Regions from separate parts of the Mycolicibacterium sp. TY81 genome, predicted to be linked through region 1. Evidence: riboswitches for the same ligand, from Rfam matches in the RefSeq annotation. Region 1 holds a riboswitch; the other holds the start of a gene.

Region 1 (9,919 bases):
CGGGCCCGGACCGCCGCCGTAACCCAACTGCTGTGCGGTGTAGCGGGCGGCGTCGGTGACCGGAACCGCTTGTACCGCAGTGCCGTACGCGCAGATCTCGGTCCACACGTCACCGATCTCGGTGGTGTCGAACCGCATCCCGATGATGGCATTGCCGCCGCGGGCGTGACATTCCTGGAGCAGCCGGCCCATGGCTTCGTTGCGGCTCTCGGCGAGGTTCTTGGTCATGCCCTGCAGCTCGCCGCCGAACATCGCCTTGAACCCGGCGCCCATCTGCGCGAAGGCGTTCCGGGACCGGACGGTGAGGCCGAACACCTCACCGCAGACCCGCTGAATCTCCCACCCGGGCAGGTCATTCGTCGTGACAACCAGCATGCTGCCGCCTTTCTGTGTCGGTATGCCTCGAACTGTAGTGCGCGGCAACCGCAATCGTCAGAGCGCGGCTGCCACGTCCTGTGCCGGTGCGGCCTTCCTGGCGCCACCGAGGTAGCGCTCGACGAGCCCGCCGAACACCAGCCCGATGACCGTCCAGATCAACGCCTGGTCGATCAGCGAGTACCACCGGAACTTCCACAGCAGGTCGGCGTCGAATCCGGGGTAGATCAACTGCCCGGGGGCGTAGACCTTGCCGTCGACGGTGACCGGCGTATCGAAGGTGTTGGTGATCGGCTGCGGCGTCTCGGTGGCGGCGCGCGCGAAGCCGAACTCGCCCGCGTGCTCGACATTGGCGGCCAGATCACCCAGCGACGGCAGCGCCGCCAGCAGACCGCCGTACAGCACGAAGAAGCCGAGCACCGAGATTCCGACGGCACGCGCCCAGCCGACCTTCGCAGACAGCTTGCGCGCGGCGAACACCGCGAGGCCCAGCAGGGCCAGCGACCCCCACACCATTCCCAGGTACAGGAAACCGCGGGCCTCCATGGTGAATTCATGGCCGACAGCGGGCGGGTTCGACGGGTATTTCACGAACGGCAACAGGTACACACCCAGGAAGCCGAAACCGGCGGTGGTCCAGCCCAGCACCTTGGGCCGGACCTGGAACCGGCCGTGCAGTACCAGATACGCGACAGCCACCAGCGCACCCATCGCCACAGAGAACGCGATGATGCCGGTGGCCGCACCGATACCCGACTGGATGGACCGGCTGAACAGCTCGGGCCCGTCCGGCTCGACCGGATGGCCCATGGCCGTGTGGACGGTCGAGAGCACGTTCATGCGGCCGGATTCGTAGTCGATGGCCTTGTCGATGGTGGGTTCAGCAAAAATCCAGGCAAACAGGAACCCCAGAATGCCGGCGATCAGACCGGCGAGGGCTCCGCGCCCGATGACGCGGATTTCCATGAAAGTCCCTTGCGTCAGTGGCAGGGGAAGCCGAGGAAGTGCCGCGAGTCGTGCACCCACTCGTGGACCACGACGGTCTTGCCGAACATCGACATCATGCCCTCGTCGATGCCGACGAGGTAGTACGCCAGCATGGCCAGGAAGATCGTCACGCCCAGCAGCACTGCCACTCGAGTGGCCGAAAGCGCCTTGGTCGATACGCCCGGCTTGGAAACCGCAATACTCGTCATGGTCAAACCTCCTACGGGGTCACGCGCCCCTACATTGTTCGGTTCTGCACGACGGCGAAAGATCTGACTCGCCGCAGAGGGCTCACAGTGGCGCAACCGTGCCGGATTCTCACCGGCTTCCATGCACCGTCGTAACGGGATCAAGATACACCGAACCGTTTCCCGTCCGCGCAGATCCGTAGGGACTTCCCTTATATCCGTGGCACCGCCGGGCGCTTAGCGTCGATCTCGACCCCCTGCACAGCGACGGAAAGGCACTGCGATGTTGTTCGCCACCACGGCCAGATTGGTCTGCACAGTCGCCACCGCCGCCACGCTCGCGGTGGCCGGATGTGGCACCGCCGGCCACAGTTCGAACTCGAGCGCGGGCACGGCCGGAGCGACCGCCGCGGCCGGCAACAGCGGCGCCGGCGACTTCTGCACACTCGACGCGAAGCTGGTCGCCCGCAAGCTGCGCGACATGAACTCGGCATTCGGCAGCGGTGCGGCAAACCAGAGCCAGATCGTCGACGACCTGCTCAAGGACGCGCCCGTTACGCAGGGCGAACTCATCGCCGCGGCGCCCGCCGAACCGCATCGCTACCTCGAAGACCTCGCCGATCCCAACAAGATGGACGCGATGCTCGACAACATGAAGGCGCTCAACGACTGGGCGCTCAAGAACTGCGATGCGAAGTACCGCCCGCTGTTCGAAGAGCACGGGAAACTCGTCGGCTGACCAAACGGAAAAGCCCCCGACGAATCGGGGGCTTTTCACGTTGGCTGACTACTCCGAGGCAGTCGCAGCGGCCTCGGCCAGGTCGGCCGATTCCTTGCGACGGCCGGCGAACGTGAACACCGCATCCTCGGTGTTGTTGCTCTCGCCGTCCCAGTTGTCGACGTCCACGGTGACCAGCTGACCGGGGCCGACCTCCTCGAAGAGAATCTTCTCGGAGAGCTGGTCCTCGATCTCGCGCTGGATGGTCCGACGCAGCGGGCGGGCACCCAGGACCGGATCGAAGCCGCGCTTGGCCAGCAGTGCCTTGGCCTTGTCGGTCAGCTCCATCTCCATGTCCTTGGCCTTGAGCTGCTTGGACACCCGGCCGATCATCAGGTCGACCATCTGGATGATCTCGTCCTGCGTCAGCTGGTGGAACACGATGATGTCGTCGATACGGTTCAGGAACTCCGGGCGGAAGTGCTTCTTCAGCTCGTCGTGCACCTTGAGCTTCATCCGCTCGTAGTTGTTCTCGCCGCCACCCTGGGTGAAGCCGAGGCCAACCGCCTTGCTGATGTCGCTCGTACCGAGGTTCGAGGTGAAGATCAGCACGGTGTTCTTGAAGTCGACAGTGCGACCCTGACCGTCGGTCAGGCGGCCGTCCTCGAGAACCTGCAGGAGGCTGTTGTAGATCTCCTGGTGGGCCTTCTCGATCTCGTCGAACAGCACCACACTGAACGGCTTGCGGCGCACCTTCTCGGTGAGCTGGCCGCCCTCTTCGTAGCCGACGTAGCCCGGAGGGGCACCGAACAGCCGCGACGCGGTGAAGCGGTCGTGGAACTCACCCATGTCGATCTGGATGAGCGCGTCGTCGTCGCCGAACAGGAACTCGGCCAGCGCCTTCGACAGCTCGGTCTTACCGACGCCGGACGGGCCGGCGAAGATGAACGAGCCCGACGGACGCTTCGGGTCCTTCAGGCCGGCGCGGGTACGCCGGATGGCCTTCGAGACCGCCTTGACGGCGTCGACCTGGCCGATGATCCGCTTGTGCAGCTCATCTTCCATGCGCAGCAGACGGGTGGTCTCGGCCTCGGTCAGCTTGAAGACCGGGATGCCGGTCCAGTTGCCCAGGACCTCGGCGATCTGCTCGTCGTCGACCTCGGCGACCACGTCGAGGTCACCCGAACGCCACTGCTTCTCGCGCTCGGCGCGCTGGGCGACCAGCGTCTTCTCCGAGTCGCGCAGCCGGGCTGCCTTCTCGAAGTCCTGCGCGTCGATGGCCGATTCCTTCTCCCGGCGCGCATCGGCGATCTTCTCGTCGAACTCGCGCAGGTCTGGCGGAGCGGTCATCCGGCGGATGCGCATGCGGGCACCGGCCTCGTCGATCAGGTCGATGGCCTTGTCCGGCAGGAACCGGTCGTTGATGTAGCGGTCGGCCAGCGTCGCGGCCGCGACCAGCGCACCGTCGGTGATGGAGACGCGGTGGTGCGCCTCGTAGCGGTCCCGCAGACCCTTGAGGATCTCGATGGTGTGCTCGACGGTCGGCTCACCCACCTGCACCGGCTGGAACCGGCGCTCGAGGGCGGCGTCCTTCTCGATGTACTTGCGGTACTCGTCGAGCGTCGTCGCACCGATGGTCTGCAGCTCGCCACGGGCCAGCTTCGGCTTCAGGATGCTGGCGGCGTCGATGGCGCCCTCGGCGGCACCCGCACCCACGAGCGTGTGCAGCTCGTCGATGAACAGGATGATGTCGCCGCGGGTGTTGATCTCCTTGAGCACCTTCTTCAGGCGCTCTTCGAAGTCACCGCGGTAACGGCTGCCGGCGACCAGCGAACCCAGGTCCAGCGTGTAGAGCTGCTTGTCCTTCAGGGTCTCGGGGACCTCGCCGTGCACGATGGCCTGCGCCAGGCCCTCGACGACGGCGGTCTTACCGACACCGGGCTCACCGATCAGCACCGGGTTGTTCTTGGTGCGGCGGCTCAGCACCTGCATGACCCGCTCGATTTCCTTCTCACGGCCGATGACCGGATCGAGCTTGCCCTCGGCGGCGGCGGCGGTCAGGTTGCGACCGAACTGGTCCAGCACGAGCGACGTCGACGGGTTGCCCGTCTCGCCACCGCGGCCACCGGTACCGGCCTCGGCGGTCTCCTTGCCCTGGTAGCCCGACAGCAGCTGGATGACCTGCTGACGCACGCGGGTCAGCTCCGCACCCAGCTTCACGAGCACCTGGGCGGCGACGCCCTCGCCCTCGCGGATCAGGCCGAGCAGGATGTGCTCGGTGCCGATGTAGTTGTGGCCGAGCTGCAGCGCCTCACGCAGCGACAGCTCGAGCACCTTCTTGGCGCGCGGCGTGAACGGAATGTGGCCCGACGGCGCCTGCTGGCCCTGGCCGATGATCTCCTCGACCTGGCTACGCACACCCTCGAGCGAGATGCCGAGCGATTCCAGCGACTTGGCAGCTACGCCCTCGCCCTCATGGATGAGGCCAAGCAGGATGTGCTCGGTGCCGATGTAGTTGTGGTTGAGCATCCGGGCTTCTTCTTGAGCCAGGACGACGACCCGGCGGGCCCGGTCGGTGAATCTCTCGAACATCGGTGTTACCTGCTCTCCCTCGTAGCGCAGCTCCTGCCACGTCACTTCGCGTGTCGCGACGCTGTGCGCCTACCGTCCACTCTAATGGGCGGCGACCATGCGTGCCCTGCGGTATCCCCTAGCTCGCAAGGCCACTCAGCGCTGCGAAAAGGCCAACGCGCTGCGGCGACGAAACGTTTCCCGGATCGGGCCGACCGGGCTACGCCGAAAGCGAACAGAGAAACTGCGGGCAATCCTGAATTCTGTTGCCCGCGGGCTCAGGTGGCGGCGTGGAACGCGTCGATGATCTCCGCCGGGATACGGCCCCGGCTGGAGACATTGTGGCCGTTGCGGCGCGCCCATTCCCGGATCGCGGCGCTCTGCTCACGGTCGATGGACGCGCGGCCCCGTCCTGTCGCGCCGGTGCTGGCGCGGCCGCGGCGGCGACCACCGACACGACGGCCGGCCTCGACCCATTTCTTCAAATCATTCCGGAGCTTGGTGGCGTTCTTGGTGGTGAGGTCGATCTCGTAGTTCACCCCGTCGAGAGCAAATTCGACCGTCTCATCCGCCGCACCTTCACCGTCGAAATCGTCGACGAGCGTGACAGTCACTTTCTTTGCCATCGGCCCACACTAACCCTTCTGCCTCGGAAAAATGCAGAATCGACTCTGCCATAACAATGCTGGCATAGGAGTTCAATTCCTTCAACAAGTCTCAGGGTCAGCTCAGTTTTCAGTCGGCTTGGCGCCGCACAATCGGGAACAAAACCGTGTCCCTAATCGTCAACCCCGTCAACGCCATGAGCAAGCGGTCGAGTCCCATTCCTGTTCCGGTCGTCGGCGGCATCGCATACTCCAATGCGATAAGGAAATCCTCATCAAGTCGCATTGCCTCGTCGTCACCGGCAGCGGCGGCACGCGCCTGCGCCTCGAAACGCTCGCGTTGAATCACCGGATCGATCAACTCCGAATATCCGGTGGCGAGCTCGAACTTCCGGACATACAGATCCCATTTTTCTGTAACGCCCGGAATACTGCGGTGGGCCCGAGTGAGCGGCGTGGTCTCCACCGGGAAATCCCGGACGAAGGTCGGCGCCCAAAGGTGATCACCGACGGTGTGCTCCCACAGTTCCTCGATCAATTTCCCGTGGCCGTATCCGCGGTCCCTGGGAATCTCGGCGCCGAGCCGTTCGGCCACCTTCCACAGGTACTCGACCGAAGTCTCCGGGGTGATCTCCTCACCCAGCGCTTCCGACAACGACGGATACATTTCGATGGTCGCCCATTCACCATCGAGGTCATAGGTGGAACCGTCCGGCAGCGGGACCATTCGGGTACCAATGGCCTCGTCGGCAACCTCCTGAATAAGCTCACGCGTCACAATCGCGGAATCGTCATATGTGCCGTAGGCCTGATAAGTCTCCAACATCGCAAATTCCGGTGAATGCGTGGAATCCGCGCCCTCGTTGCGAAAGTTCCGATTAAGCTCAAAAACCTTCTCGAAGCCACCGACCAGGCAGCGCTTCAGGAACAACTCGGGCGCGATGCGCAGGTACAGATCCGCATCGAGCGCGTTGGAGTGCGTGATGAATGGCCGGGCGGCAGCGCCACCGGGCAGCGTCTGCAGCATCGGGGTCTCGACTTCGAGAAAACCGCGACGCTCCAATGCCGAACGCAATGCCCGCACCACCGCAATGCGCTGGCGGGCGACATTGCGGGCCTCGGGCCGCACGATCAGGTCGACGTACCGCTGCCGGACCCGCGTCTCTTCATTCAATTCCTTGTGCGCGACGGGAAGCGGTCGCAGCGCCTTGGACACAATTTGCCAGTTCTGGGCAAGCACAGACAATTCCCCGCGCCGGGAGCTGATGACCTCGCCCTCGATGAAGACGATGTCGCCCAGGTCGACGTCGGACTTCCAGGCATCGAGCGACTCCTGGCCCACCTTGTCCAGGCTCAGCATGGCCTGCAGCTGTGTGCCGTCACCCTCCTGCAGCGTCGCGAAGCACAGTTTTCCGGAGTTCCGGGCGAACACCACACGCCCTGCGACGCCGACGATGTCACCGGTCGCGGTGTCCGCGGCGAGCTCCGGATAGGCCGCCCGCAGCTCGGCCAGGGTGTGGGTACGCGGCACCTCGACCGGATACGGGTCGCGCCCCTCGGCCAGCAGCCGCTCACGCTTGGCCTGGCGGATGCGGAACTGCTCGGGAATGTCGGGGCTGTCGGCTTCGCTCACGAAATGCCAGCTTAAATGAAGCCCATGGCCACCAGTTTCGAGCAGTCCGCCGTAGACGCGCTGGACCACGAGCCGATCGACTGGAAATTCAAGGGACTGCCGGCCTCGTGGTGGGGCCAGACGCCTGCTCAGGTGTGCCGGCGACGCCCCAGTCTGTTCGCCGACGGCGCGGTGTCGCCGGTGTGCACACTGCGTACCCAGCCGCTGGTGCACAACATGGTCACCATGGCGCGCTGGTGCCGGCGCCGGGGCGTACAGCTCGCGCCGCACGGCAAGACCCACATGTCACCGCAGCTTCTCGCCCGTCAGCTCGGCGCGGGAGCAGTGGCTGTCACGGCCGCCACCATCAGCCAGGTCCGGGTGTTTCGGGCGTTCGGGGTGCGCCGGATCATCCTGGCCAACGAGCTCGTCGACGTCACCGGGCTGCGCTGGCTGGCCGCCGAGCTGGACGCCAATCCCGACTTCGAGCTGACCTGTTGGGTGGACTCGGTGCGTGGCGTGCAGTTGATGACGTCCGCGCTGACCGGCCGGCGCCGCCAGGTGGACGTCTGCGTCGAGATCGGCCAGCCGGGCGGCCGCACCGGCTGCCGCGACGCCGAGACCGTCGACGCCGTGGCGCGCGCGGCGGTGGACTCGGACCGGCTGCGGCTCGTCGGCGTCGCCGGATACGAGGCGGCCACCGGCCATGAGGTCGGTGACGCCGCGGTGGCTGCCGTCTCGGCGTACCTGCAGACCATGCGCGACACCGTCATCCGGTTGCACACGCTGTTCGAGACCGACGAGATCCTGGCGACGGCCGGCGGCAGCACGTACTTCGACCTGGTCGCCGACATCCTGACCGGTTGGCCCGACGGCATGACGGTGCAGACCGTCCTGCGCAGCGGCTGCTACCTGACGCACGACGACGGTCTCTACGCCCGCACGACGCCGCTCGGCCGCACCGACAGCGCCCACCTGGAGCCCGCGCTCAGCGTGTGGGCGCAGGTGCTGTCCCGGCCCGAGCCCGACCTCGCCATCGTGGGCATGGGCCGCCGCGACGTCTCGTTCGACCAGGACCTGCCCGTGCCGTACGGGCGGCCCGACAGCCGCGTCGAGAAGCTCAACGACCAGCACGCCTACCTGCGGCTGGCACCGGCCGACCAGGACCTGGCCGTCGGTGACTGGCTGGAATTCGGCATCTCACACCCGTGCACGGTGTTCGACAAGTGGCAGCTGATCCCGGTGCTCGACGCCGACCACCGGGTGGTCGAGTTAGTCCGGACGTTCTTCTAGGCCCGGCGGGCGTTGCGCTGGTTGCGCTCGAAGACCAGGCGGAGGCCGTCGAGCGTGAGGTTCTTCTCGTAGTGCTGCACGGTCCGTAGATCGGGCAGCACCAGCTGCGCGGTGTGACCGGTGGCCACCACGGTGACGTGGTTTCCGTCGAAGCCGTCGACATCGTCACGCACGCGGTTCACCAGGCCGTCCACCAGGGCCGCGAAACCGAACACCGCACCGGCCTGCATGCACTCGACGGTGTTCTTGCCGATCACCGACCGCGGCCGGGTCAGCTCGACGCGGCGCAGCGCCGCCGAACGGGCCGCGGCCGCATCAGAGGACACCTGGACCCCGGGCGCGATGGCACCACCGAGGAACTCACCCTTGGCCGAGACGACGTCGACGCAGATCGACGACCCGAAGTCGACGACGATGGCCGCGGTGCCGTACTTGTGGTACGCCGCAAGGCAGTTGACGATGCGGTCGGCCCCGACCTCTTTCGGGTTGTCGACCAGCAGCGGGATGCCGGTGCGCACACCCGGCTCGATCAGCACGTGCGGCACCTTCGGCCAGTACTGGTCCAGCATCACCCGGATTTCGTGCAGCACCGACGGCACCGTCGACAAACCCGTTGCACCGAGCAGGTTTTCGGCGTCGTCACCGATCAGGCCGTCGATGGTCAGCGCGAGCTCGTCGGCCGTCACCTCCGACTCGGTCCGAATCCGCCAGTTCTGCACCACTTTTGCGTGATCTCCGGAGCCGGAGATCAACCCGACGATGGTGTGGGTGTTGCGGACATCGATTGCCAGCAGCACCGGCGTTACCGCGGTGACAGCAGGCCGTCGACGCCGTCCGGGACGTGCGCGGCGTCGTGCGAGAAGTCGATCTGCCGGTTCTGCGCGTCGACGAAGATGACGTTCGGCTGGTACGTGCGGGCCTCGGCATCGTCCATGGTGGCGTAGGCGATGAGGATCACCAGGTCACCCGGATGGATCAGATGCGCTGCGGCACCGTTGATCCCGATGATGCCGGTGCCGCGCTCACCGGTGATGGCGTAGGTGACCAGCCGGTTGCCGTTGTCGATGTCGACGATGGTGACCTGCTCACCCTCGAGGATGTCGGCGGCGTCCATCAGGTCGGCGTCGATGGTCACCGAACCCACGTAGTGCAGGTCCGCCTGCGTCACCGTGGCCCGGTGAATCTTGGACTTCAGCATGGTGCGAAACATCAATTCCTCCAAGGTAATTCGTGGTTTCCGTCCTGGTCTAAGGCAGACCCCACATTGGGGTGACCGTCGATCCCTGCGGATGCACCGATGTCGATGGCGATGTTGTCCAACAATCTGGTCGTGCCGAGCCGGCCCACCACCAGCATCCGGGCCGGGCCCGAGGCCGGTGCCGGACCCAGCCAGGGGTCCCGGACTTCCAGATAGTCGACGTCGATGGCGGGTACCTCGTCGAGGACCGCCCGGGCCGCATCGAGTGCGGCGGCCGCGCCGTGCGACGCGGAGTACTTACCGGCGAGCAGCGCCGCGGACAACGCCCCGGCCTGCTCGCGCTGTTCAGCATCGAGGTAGCGGTTGCGCGAC
Region 2 (9,919 bases), 920 kb from region 1:
GGCCGCGATGCTGGCCTGACTTATGAGCAGATCGGTACGCAGATCGGCCGCCACCGCAGCGTCATCTGGCGTGAGGTGCGGCGCAACAGCAATGCCGACGGCGACTACCACGCCCGGATGGCACACGGGCGGGCGGCGCAGAGGTCACACCGACCAAAAGCGTTCAAACTCAACGACACCGCGCTGTGCGCCGCCATCGAAACGTGGATGGATGACGGGTGGAGCCCGAAACTGATCGCCGAGATGTTGGCCCGCGATCACCCGCATGACAGGCTCAAACGCGTGAGCCACGAAACCATCTACCAGTGCCTTTACGTGCAGGGCCGTGGCCAACTGCGCGCTGATCTGAACAAGTGCCTGTCCACCAAACGGGCCGCCCGCAAGCCCCGCGACCACACCGAACGCCGCGGCAAGTTCACCGATGTGTTCACCATCAGTGACCGGCCAGCCGAGGCCAATGACCGTGCCGTGCCGGGACATTGGGAAGGCGACCTGATCCTGGGTACTCGCGGCGGCAGCGCGATCGGCACCCTGGTCGAACGCAGCACCCGGTTCACCATCTTGTTGCACCTACCCGACGATCACACCGCCGACTCGGTGGCCGCGGCGATGATCGCGGCGATGAGTGAGCTGCCCGAACACCTGCGCCGCAGCATCACCTGGGACCGCGGCAGCGAGATGGCGAACTGGCGTGACATCAAACTGGCGCTCAAGGCGCCGGTCTACTTCTGCGATCCGCACTCACCCTGGCAGCGCGGGAGCAACGAGAACACCAACCGGCTGCTGCGGTTCTGGTTCGAAAAAGGCACCGACCTGAGCGTGCACACCAAAGCCGACCTCACCCGTATCCAGGACACCCTCAACAAGCGTCCCCGACCCACTCTCGATCTGGACACCCCAGCCCAACGCCTAGCCGCGCTCTTGAACCAAGCCGCCTAGCCACGTTGCACTAATCGATTGACTTTGAGATCGAAATCCGGCTATCCACTTCACGTTCGGCGCGACCAGACGCTCGGCGTCACGGCGGCAACTTCCGCGAGCAGCTCGCGAGTTAAGGCGGGAGCAGCTGGATCGACGGGCGGCCGGTGTCATCGACCGTGACCCGCGCCGCGACGCCGTAGACCGCCGAAATCAGTTCGGCGGTGAGGACTTCGGCGGGGGTCCCTGCCGCGACGACCCGCCCCTCGTCGAGCACGACGAGCCGGTCGCAGAACAGTGCCGCCAGCGTCAGGTCGTGCAGCGTCACCACCGCTGTCACGGGCAGCGCGCGGATGAGTGCCAACAGCTCGAACTGGTGCCGGATGTCGAGGTGATTGGTGGGTTCGTCGAGCAGCAGTTCGCGGGGCTCCTGCGCGAGGGCCCGGGCGATCTGTACCCGCTGCTGTTCGCCACCGGACAGCGTGCGCCAATCCCGGTCGCGCATGGCGGTCGTCTCGGTCTGTGCCAGGGCACGCTCGACGGCGTGGCCGTCGGCCGCGGTGTCGCCAGACCAGATGCCACGGTGCGGAATTCGGCCCAGGCGCACGATCTGTTCGACGGTCAGGTCCAGCTCGGTGCTGACCTGCTGTTCGACCACCGCGACGCGTTGCGCCACCGCACGACGACGAAGATCGGCGAGCCGTCGGCCGTCGAGCAGCACGGCGCCGGCGTCGGGCTGCCGCAATCCGGCGAGCAGGCGCAACAGCGACGACTTGCCGGCGCCGTTGGGCCCGAGCAGCCCCAGCGTCTCGCCGTCCGCCACGGCCAGCGAGACCCCGTCGATGACGAGCCGCCCGCCGGCCGTCCAGCAGACGGACTCCGCGGTGAGCGCGCCCGTCATCGAATCCTCCTGCGCCGAGCGAGAATCCACATGAAGATCGGCACACCGACGAGCGCGGTCACCACGCCGACCGGCAATTCCTGCGGCGCAAACACCGTGCGGGCCGCCGCGTCGACCCACACCAGGAAGATCGCGCCGGCGACCGCCGTGACCGGTAGCAGCCGCCGGTGCGATGGCCCGACGATCATCCGCGCCGCGTGCGGCAACACCAGCCCGACGAATCCGATGGCGCCGGCGGCACTCACCAGCACGGCCGTCAGGAGCGCCGTCGTCGCCAACAAGACGGCGCGGACGCGCCGCACCGAGACACCCAACGCGGCGGCCGCATCACGACCGAAGGCGAACGCGTCCAAGGCATCTGACTGCAGCCAGCAGATCGCCAGGCAGGCCGCGCACACGGCACCGCACAGCGCCACCTGAGACCAGCCGGCCCCCGCCAGCGAGCCGAGCAACCAGAACAGCACCCCGCGCGTCTGTTGCGTGTCGGCCGACGAGAACACCACCATTGCCGTGGCCGCGGAAAAGAGCTGGGTGCCAGCGACACCGGCCAGCAGCACGCGGTCCTGCCCGCCGCCGGACACCGCGGCGAGGGCCAGCACCAGAACGAAGGCGATCACCGCACCGACGAACGCACCACCCGACAGCGTCAGTGCACCGCCGATACCCGTGACCACGACCAGCACGGCTCCCGTCGACGCGCCGGACGAGATGCCCAGCATGAACGGGTCGGCCAGCGGATTGCGCATCAGCGACTGTAGGATCGCGCCGCAGATGCCCAGGCCCGCACCACAGATCGCGGCCAACAGCGCGCGTGGCAGCCGCAGCTCCCAGACGATGCCGTCGTCGATCGGCGCGACATCCGCCGGGCGGCCCCAAACATGTTGCGCGACGACGGCATACACGTCGACGAAGCCGAGGTCGGCCGGCCCGATGATCATAGCCGCCGCGATCGACAGCGCCAGGACCACCAGGCCGAACGTCGTCATAGCAGCCGTACGCACGGCCGTCAGGACTTCCCGCCCAGCCCGAATGAACGCAGCCCGGACGCGACGGTCTCGACAGCGTCGACGTTGCGCAGCGACGGATCCATCGCGCTGGCCGGCAAGACAATCCACCGCTTCTGCCGCACGGCCTTCAACTTGCTTGCTGCCGGGTCGGTTTCGAGGAACTTGATCTTGTCGGCGACGCTGTCGCCATCCTTGCCGCGGGTGAGATCAGCGAGCACCAGCACGTCCGGATCGCGCTGCAGGATCGCTTCCCACGAGATCTCCGGCCACAGCTGCCGGTTGTCGGCGAACACGTTGCGCGCCCCCACCGCCGTGGTGATGATGCCCGGCGCTCCGCAGCAACCCGCGATGTACGGCGTTCTGGTACCGGCGTACCACCACATCAGGGAGGTATCGCCGGCCTCGAGGCCGCTCGTCGCGGTCGCCATGCGCGCCCGCAGCGTCGACACCAGCTTGTCACCACGCTCGGCAACACCGAAAACCTTGGCAACATCACCGATTTCGGCGTACATGTCGTCGAGCGTCAGCGCGCGTTGTTGCGCCGCGTCCTGACCGCCGCACTCGCTGGAGGACTGGTAGGTCGGCACTCCCAGCCGCTCGAACCGATCGCGCGGGGCGACACCCTGATCGGTGAACGACCAGTCGAACGTCGCGTACACGAAGTCGGGTTTCTCTTTCAGCACCCGCTCGAATGACGGGAAATCGCGGCTCAGCACAGGCACTTTGGCGTTGTCGGCGGCAAGGTCCGGCCGGACGTCGTCGCTCCAGGACGAGGTACCGGCCATCCGGTCGGCGAGCCCGAGGGCCAGGAGCAGCTCGCTGGCCGGCTGATTGATCGAAACCGCGCGCTGCGGCGGCGATTTCACCGTCACCGTACGTCCGCAGTTCTCCAGCGTGACGGGATAGCCGGCGGCTGCGGCGTTGACAGTTCCGGTCGCCCGCGGTCCGCCACATGAGCAGACGAGCGAAACGACCAGTGCGACAAGCACAATGGTACGTAGAGACACGGCGGCGCCTTCCGATCCGGGACTCGGGTCGCGGAGTCCATGCGTGGGCGGGTCCTCGCGCCGCCAGGCCGCGAGAGCCCGAGCCAGCAGGTCTTCGGACTCGGGATCATCCAGGCCGGAGCGCCTTCCCAGCCCGCGTGGGGCCAGTGGCCGTTGCTCCGCCTGTCCTCCTTACCGCTGCGCGTCAGTTCCGGTTTCGCACCGGATTCCCTGACCCAACCGCGTTGGGTTCGACTGGCTCGAATCGGACCATACCAGCGCCGCGGCGGGGCCGCGCCGGCGTGAGAGCCCCGGACGCGCCGACGGTCCGCGAATGTGCGACCAGACCGCCAGAATCGCTGGGAGGGCGATCTGTGTGCACCGTCGCGGCGCCGCGGGAGCGCGAGAAACCTACGACTCGGCGCGCTTGCCCTTCAGGCCACGCCAGAAGAGGTTGATCATCAGCTCGGTGGCGTCGTTGACGTCCGTGTCGCCCGCGCTGACACGGGACGCGATGGCCTCACCCGCACCCACCAGGGCCACGGCCATCATCTCGAAGTCACTGTCCGGCTCCGGGTTTCGGGTACCCGCGCTGAGCAGCCGCGCCACCAGGTCGATGATCTTCTCGCGACCCTCACGCACGGTGTGGGCGAACGCCTGCGAGCTGGTGGCCTGCGTGTAGAGCACGATCCACGACGCCCGGTTGCGGTCGATGTACGTCATGAACGACAGCACGGCGTTGCGCAGCAGGTCGCGCGGGCTCTGCGCGAAGTTGATGTCCGCACGGACGGTGTCGACGAAGCGCGTCAGCTCCCGGTCCAGGCAGGCTGCGAACAGCTCTTCCTTGGAGCCGTAGTAGAGGTACAGCATCGGCTTGGAGATCTCGGCCTGCGCGGCGATCGCGTCCATCGAGGTCTCGTGATAGCCGTTCACCGAGAACATCTGCACGGCGGCGTCGAGCATCTGCTGTTCGCGGACGGCCCGCGGCAGCCGCTTGGTTCCACCTGCCATCAGATCAGGGTATGCAACGAGCGGCCTACTTCACGCATTTCGCGCCCGGCCCCTTCATGCCCGCCACCCGCAGCACCGACTTGTCGACCTGCGCCTGGTCCAGCTGCCCGGCCTGCACCGCCGCCTCCAGCTTGTCGAGCACGTCCGGGACGCCGTCGGTGGTGATCCACAGCGCGACGTCCGCGCCGGCCTGCAGCGCCTTGAGCGCCGCGTCGGCCACGCCGAAGTGCTGGGTGATGGCGGCCATGCCGGTCAGGTCGTCGGTGAACACCACGCCGTCGAACGGCGGGCCGCCGTACTCGCCGCTGCGCAGCAGGTCGTAGGCCGGCTTGCTCAGGCTGGCCGGGTCGTCGCCCTGCGTCAGTCCCGGCACCTGCAGGTGGCCGACCATCACAGCGACGGGCTGCTGCGTCGTCAGCGTCCGGTACGGCACCAGGTCGTTGTCTTTGAGCGCCTCCAGCGGCGGCGTCTTCACCCCGCCCGTGTGCGAGTCGCCCGAGCCGTGCCCGTGCCCCGGGAAGTGCTTGAGCACCGGGACGAGCCCCGCCTCACGCAGCCCCGCGGCGTACGCACCGGCGTACTCGGTCACCTTCTGCGGGTCCGCGCCGAACGAGCGGTCGCCGATGACCTCGTCGTCGGCCTCCTCGGTGACGTCGGCGTCGGGCGCGAAGTCGACGGTGATGCCGAACTTGTCCTTCATCTGCTGCCCGCGGTCCTTGGCGATGGCCTGAACCTCGGCCGGGGTCTTGGTCGCCGCCAGCACGCGCGCCGACTCCTGCGGGCCGATCAGCTTCTTCAGCCGGGACACCCGGCCGCCCTCCTCGTCGATGCTGACCGCCAGCGGCAGCGCGCCGGATGCGGCCTGCAGCGCCGGGATCGAACCGTCCGACAGCATCGACAGATCCGTCCAGCTGCCGATGAAGATGCCGCCGACCTGCTGCTGCGTCACCGCGGCGCGGGCGTCGGCGGCGTCCTTGACACCCACCATGAGCAGCTGGGCCAGCTTCTGGCGCAGGGTGAGCGTGCTGAGCAGCGCGTGCGGATCGCACGGCGGTGAGGTCGGTGCGGGCGCGTCCATCGGCTTGCTCGACGACGCGGTGCTGGAGGCCTGGCTGGACGTACTGGACGCGGCCGGACGGTCGGACGACGACGAGCAACCGGCGACCAATCCGGACACCAGTGCCAGCGCGCCGAGGGTTCGGGTCAGGGACATGGGTTTCGAGCCTAACGGTTCCGGTCGCGGTCCCCCGGGACCCCGTGAGACGGCCGCCGAAACGGGGCCCAGGCAGGTCGCCATGCTAGTTTGGGCGCCATGGACCGCTTCCTCGTGCCCGCCGGAGCCAGCATCGTGGTCGGTCTGTTGCTCGGCGCCGCAGCGGTCTTCGGCACCACGCTGATGCTGGAGCAGGACACCAAGCCGACGCTGCAATCGGGCGATCCAGCGTCATCGGTGCTCAACCGGGTCGAATACGGCAACCGCAGCTGATCCCGCAGCGCCGCTCTCCCGGCGCTGCCTATGGGTCGTCAGCGCGGCCGCACTGGTCCTGACGTTCGCCCAGTCACCGGGCCGGGTCTCGCCCGACACCAAACTCGATCTCACCGCCAACCCCGCACGCTTCCTGGCGCGGGCGGCGAATCTGTGGAGCAGCGACCTCCCCTTCGGCCAGTCGCAGAACCAGGCCTACGGCTACCTGTTCCCGCACGGCACGTTCTTCCTCGCCGGTGATGTCATCGGCCTGCCCGGCTGGGTGACGCAGCGGCTGTGGTGGGCGTTGCTGCTCGTCGTCGGCTTCTGGGGCGTCATCAGGGTCGCCGAGGCGCTCGGCATCGGGAGCCGGTCGTCGCGCGTGCTCGCCGCCGTGGCGTTCGCGCTGTCCCCGCGGGCGCTGACGACGCTGGGCGCCATCTCCTCCGAGACCCTGCCGATGATGCTGGCGCCGTGGGTGCTGCTGCCGGTGATCCTGGCGCTGCGCGGTGACTCGGGGATTTGTGCACGATTTTCCGCGGTGAGCGCGGAAAATCGTGCACAAATCACGCCTGGAATCCGGCAGTTGGCCGCCCGCTCGGCCGTCGCCGTCGCGCTGATGGGCGCGGTGAACGCCGTCGCGACGCTGACGGGCTGCCTGGCCGCGATCATCTGGTGGGCCGCGCACCGGCCCAACCGGCGCTGGTGGCGCTTCACGGCGTGGTGGTTCGGCTGCACGCTGCTCGCGATCCTGTGGTGGGCCGTGGCGCTGCTGCTGCTGGGCCGGATCAGCCCGCCGTTCCTGGACTTCATCGAATCGTCGGGCGTCACGACGCAGTGGCTGTCACTGACCGAGGTGCTGCGCGGCACCTACGGCTGGACGGCGTTCGTCGCGACCAACGCGACGGCCGGTTCGTCGCTGGTGACCGGTTCGGTCGCGGTACTGGCGACGACGCTCGTGGCCGCCGGCGGCATGGCGGGCCTGGCGATGCGCAGCATGCCGGCCCGCGGGCGGCTCATCTCGATGCTGCTGTTCGGGCTGCTGCTGCTCGCGGTCGCGTACGCGGGCGGGCTGGGCTCGCCCATCGCGCACCAGGTGCGGGCCTTCCTCGATGCCGGCGGCACCCCGCTGCGCAACGTGCACAAGCTCGAGCCGGTGCTGCGGCTGCCGCTGGCGCTGGGCCTGGCCCACGTGCTGGGCCGGATTCCCCTGCCGGGCACCGCGCCGCGGCGGGAGTGGATCAACGCGTTCGCGCACCTCGAGCGGGACAAGCGGATGGCCGTGGCCGTCGTGCTGCTGACGGCACTGGTCGCCGGGACGTCGTTGGCGTGGACGGGCCGGCTCGCCGCGCCGGGTGCCTACCGCGCCATCCCGCAGTACTGGCACCAGACCGCGGACTGGCTCGACGCGCACAACGCCGAGACCCCGGGCCGCGTGCTCGTCGCGCCGGGCGCGCCGTTCGCCAACCAGGTCTGGGGCAATACGCACGACGAGCCGCTGCAGGTCCTCGAGCGCGGCGCGTGGGGTGTGCGGGATTCGATTCCGCTGACGCCGCCCGAGACCATCCGGGCGCTGGACTCCGTGCAACGCCTGTTCGCCACCGGGCGGCCGTCCGCCGGATTGGCCGATACCCTGGCCCGCCAAGGCATTTCGTTCGTCGTAGTGCGCAACGACCTGGACCCCGACAACTCGCGGTCGGCGCGACCGCTGCTGGTGCACCGGGCCTTGGAAGGTTCCCGGGGGCTCACGAAAGTCGCGCAGTTCGGCGATCCCGTCGGCCCGGGCACGCTGGACGGGTTCGTCTCCGACAGTGGCCTGCGGCCGCGCTACCCAGCCGTCGAGATCTACCGCGTGACGGGCACCGTGTCCACCCAGCCGTACCTCGCCGCCACCGACACCATGCCGCGCGTCGACGGCGGACCCGAATCGCTGCTGCGCATCGACGAGCGCCGCCGCCTGATGGGGCGAAACCCGTTGGGCCCCATGATCTTGACGTCCGATGCGCAACGCGCCGGGCTGCCGGTGCCAGAGGTGACCGCCACCGATACCCCGCTGGCCCGCGAGACCGACTACGGACGCGTCGACGACCACTCGTCGGCAGTCCGGGCCCCCGACGATCCGCGGCGCACCTACAACCGCGTCATGGACTACCCGAGCCCCGGCGCCACCACGGCCTACGGCCAGTGGCCGGGTGGACGGATCACCACGTCGAGTTCGTCGTCCGATTCGACCGCGCTGCCCAACGTGGCGACAGCGGCCGGGCCGGCCGCCGCGATCGACGGCGACACCTCGACCAGCTGGGTGTCGAGCTCGCTGCAAACCGCTGTGGGGCAATGGCTTCAGGTCGACTTCGACCATCCGGTGACCAACGCGACCATCACCCTGACGCCCAGCGCCACCGCCGTCGGCGCCCAGGTGCGTCGTATCGAAGTCGCAACCGCCAACGGCACCAGCACAATTCGCTTCGATCAGCCCGGCAAGCCATTGACCGCCGCCTTGCCCTACGGCGAGACGTCCTGGGTCCGGTTCACCGCGACCGGCACCGACGACGGCTCGCCCGGCGTGCAGTTCGGCATCACCGACTTCTCTGTGACGCAGTACGACGCGTCCGGCTTCGCCCACGCCGTGAGCTTGCGGCACACCGTCGACGTGCCCGGCCCGCCGGCGGGATCGGCTGTCGCGCAATGGGATTTGGGCAATGATCAGCTGGGCCGGCCCGGCTGCGCCGAGGGCCCGAACGGGGTCCGGTGCGCCGCCACCATGGCGCAGTCGCCCGAAGAACCCGTCAACATGAGCCGCACCCTCACCGTGCCGACGCCGACGGCCGTCGTCCCGACGATCTGGGTGCAGGCCCGGCAGGGACCGCACCTGGCCGACCTGGTGAGCCAGCCCGGCACCACCCGGGCGTCCGGCGACTCGGACGTCATCGACGTCGCGGGATCGGCCTACGCCGCCACCGACGGCGATCCGCGGACCGCCTGGGTCGCGCCGCAGGGCATCGTCCAGTTCCGCAACGGTGCCAACCTGACCGTGCACCTGCCGGCGCCGACGACCGTCAGCGCCCTGCGACTCACGCCCAGCGCCTCCGAGCTGCCGGCGCATCCGACCGTCGTCGCCGTCGACCTCGGCAACGGACCGCAGGTGCGACGCATCGGCGACGGCCCGCAGACCATCAAGCTCAACCCCACGAAGACCGACACCATCAAGCTGTCGATCCTCGACTGGCACGACCTGATCGACCGCACGTCACTGGGATTCGACCAGGTGAAGCCGCCCGGCCTCGCCGAGGTCACCGCCCTCGACGACCGCGGCGCGCCGATCGCCCCCGCCGACGCGGCCGCCAACCGACGCCGCGCCATCACGCTGCCGTGTGGCCGCGGACCGATCGTCGCGATCGCCGGCCAGTTCCTGCAGACCTCGGTGCACACCACCGTCGGCGCGCTCCTGGACAGCGAGCCCATCGCGGCCCAGCCCTGCCAATCCGCGCCGCTGCAACTGCCCGCCGGGAAACAGGAGCTGCTGATCAGCCCCGGCCCGTTCTTCACCGTCGTCGGCGCCCGCCTGACGGGCCCGCTCGCCGCCCACATCCACAGTGCCCCAACAACTCCCGCGCAGCTGAAGACATGGACC

What was found. Region 1 has a riboswitch for cobalamin ahead of KI240_RS21290 (CbtB domain-containing protein). Riboswitches for the same ligand answer to the same signal wherever they lie in the genome.
Region 2: another riboswitch for cobalamin. It lies ahead of KI240_RS25450 (ABC transporter substrate-binding protein); the one in region 1 lies ahead of KI240_RS21290 (CbtB domain-containing protein).

The regions. Positions count from the first base shown of each region.
Region 1 is NZ_AP023362.1:4,417,733-4,427,651, forward strand. It holds gene KI240_RS21280 (YbjQ family protein) at 1-375, opposite strand, end outside; gene KI240_RS21285 (CbtA family protein) at 433-1,341, opposite strand; gene KI240_RS21290 (CbtB domain-containing protein) at 1,356-1,571, opposite strand; adenosylcobalamin (AdoCbl) riboswitch at 1,620-1,704, opposite strand; gene KI240_RS21295 (hypothetical protein) at 1,834-2,289, shown strand; gene clpC1 (ATP-dependent Clp protease ATP-binding subunit) at 2,338-4,860, opposite strand; gene lsr2 (histone-like nucleoid-structuring protein Lsr2) at 5,118-5,465, opposite strand; gene lysS (lysine--tRNA ligase) at 5,575-7,077, opposite strand; gene KI240_RS21315 (alanine racemase) at 7,102-8,349, shown strand; gene KI240_RS21320 (type III pantothenate kinase) at 8,346-9,146, opposite strand; gene panD (aspartate 1-decarboxylase) at 9,152-9,559, opposite strand; gene panC (pantoate--beta-alanine ligase) at 9,559-9,919, opposite strand, start outside.
Region 2 is NZ_AP023362.1:5,338,488-5,348,406, reverse strand. It holds gene KI240_RS25465 (IS30 family transposase) at 1-939, shown strand, start outside; gene KI240_RS25460 (ABC transporter ATP-binding protein) at 1,052-1,819, opposite strand; gene KI240_RS25455 (FecCD family ABC transporter permease) at 1,816-2,805, opposite strand; gene KI240_RS25450 (ABC transporter substrate-binding protein) at 2,826-3,833, opposite strand; cobalamin riboswitch at 3,902-4,087, opposite strand; gene KI240_RS25445 (TetR/AcrR family transcriptional regulator) at 4,224-4,823, opposite strand; gene KI240_RS25440 (glycoside hydrolase family 3 N-terminal domain-containing protein) at 4,849-6,036, opposite strand; gene KI240_RS25435 (DUF2613 domain-containing protein) at 6,136-6,309, shown strand; gene KI240_RS25430 (alpha-(1->3)-arabinofuranosyltransferase) at 6,260-9,919, shown strand, end outside.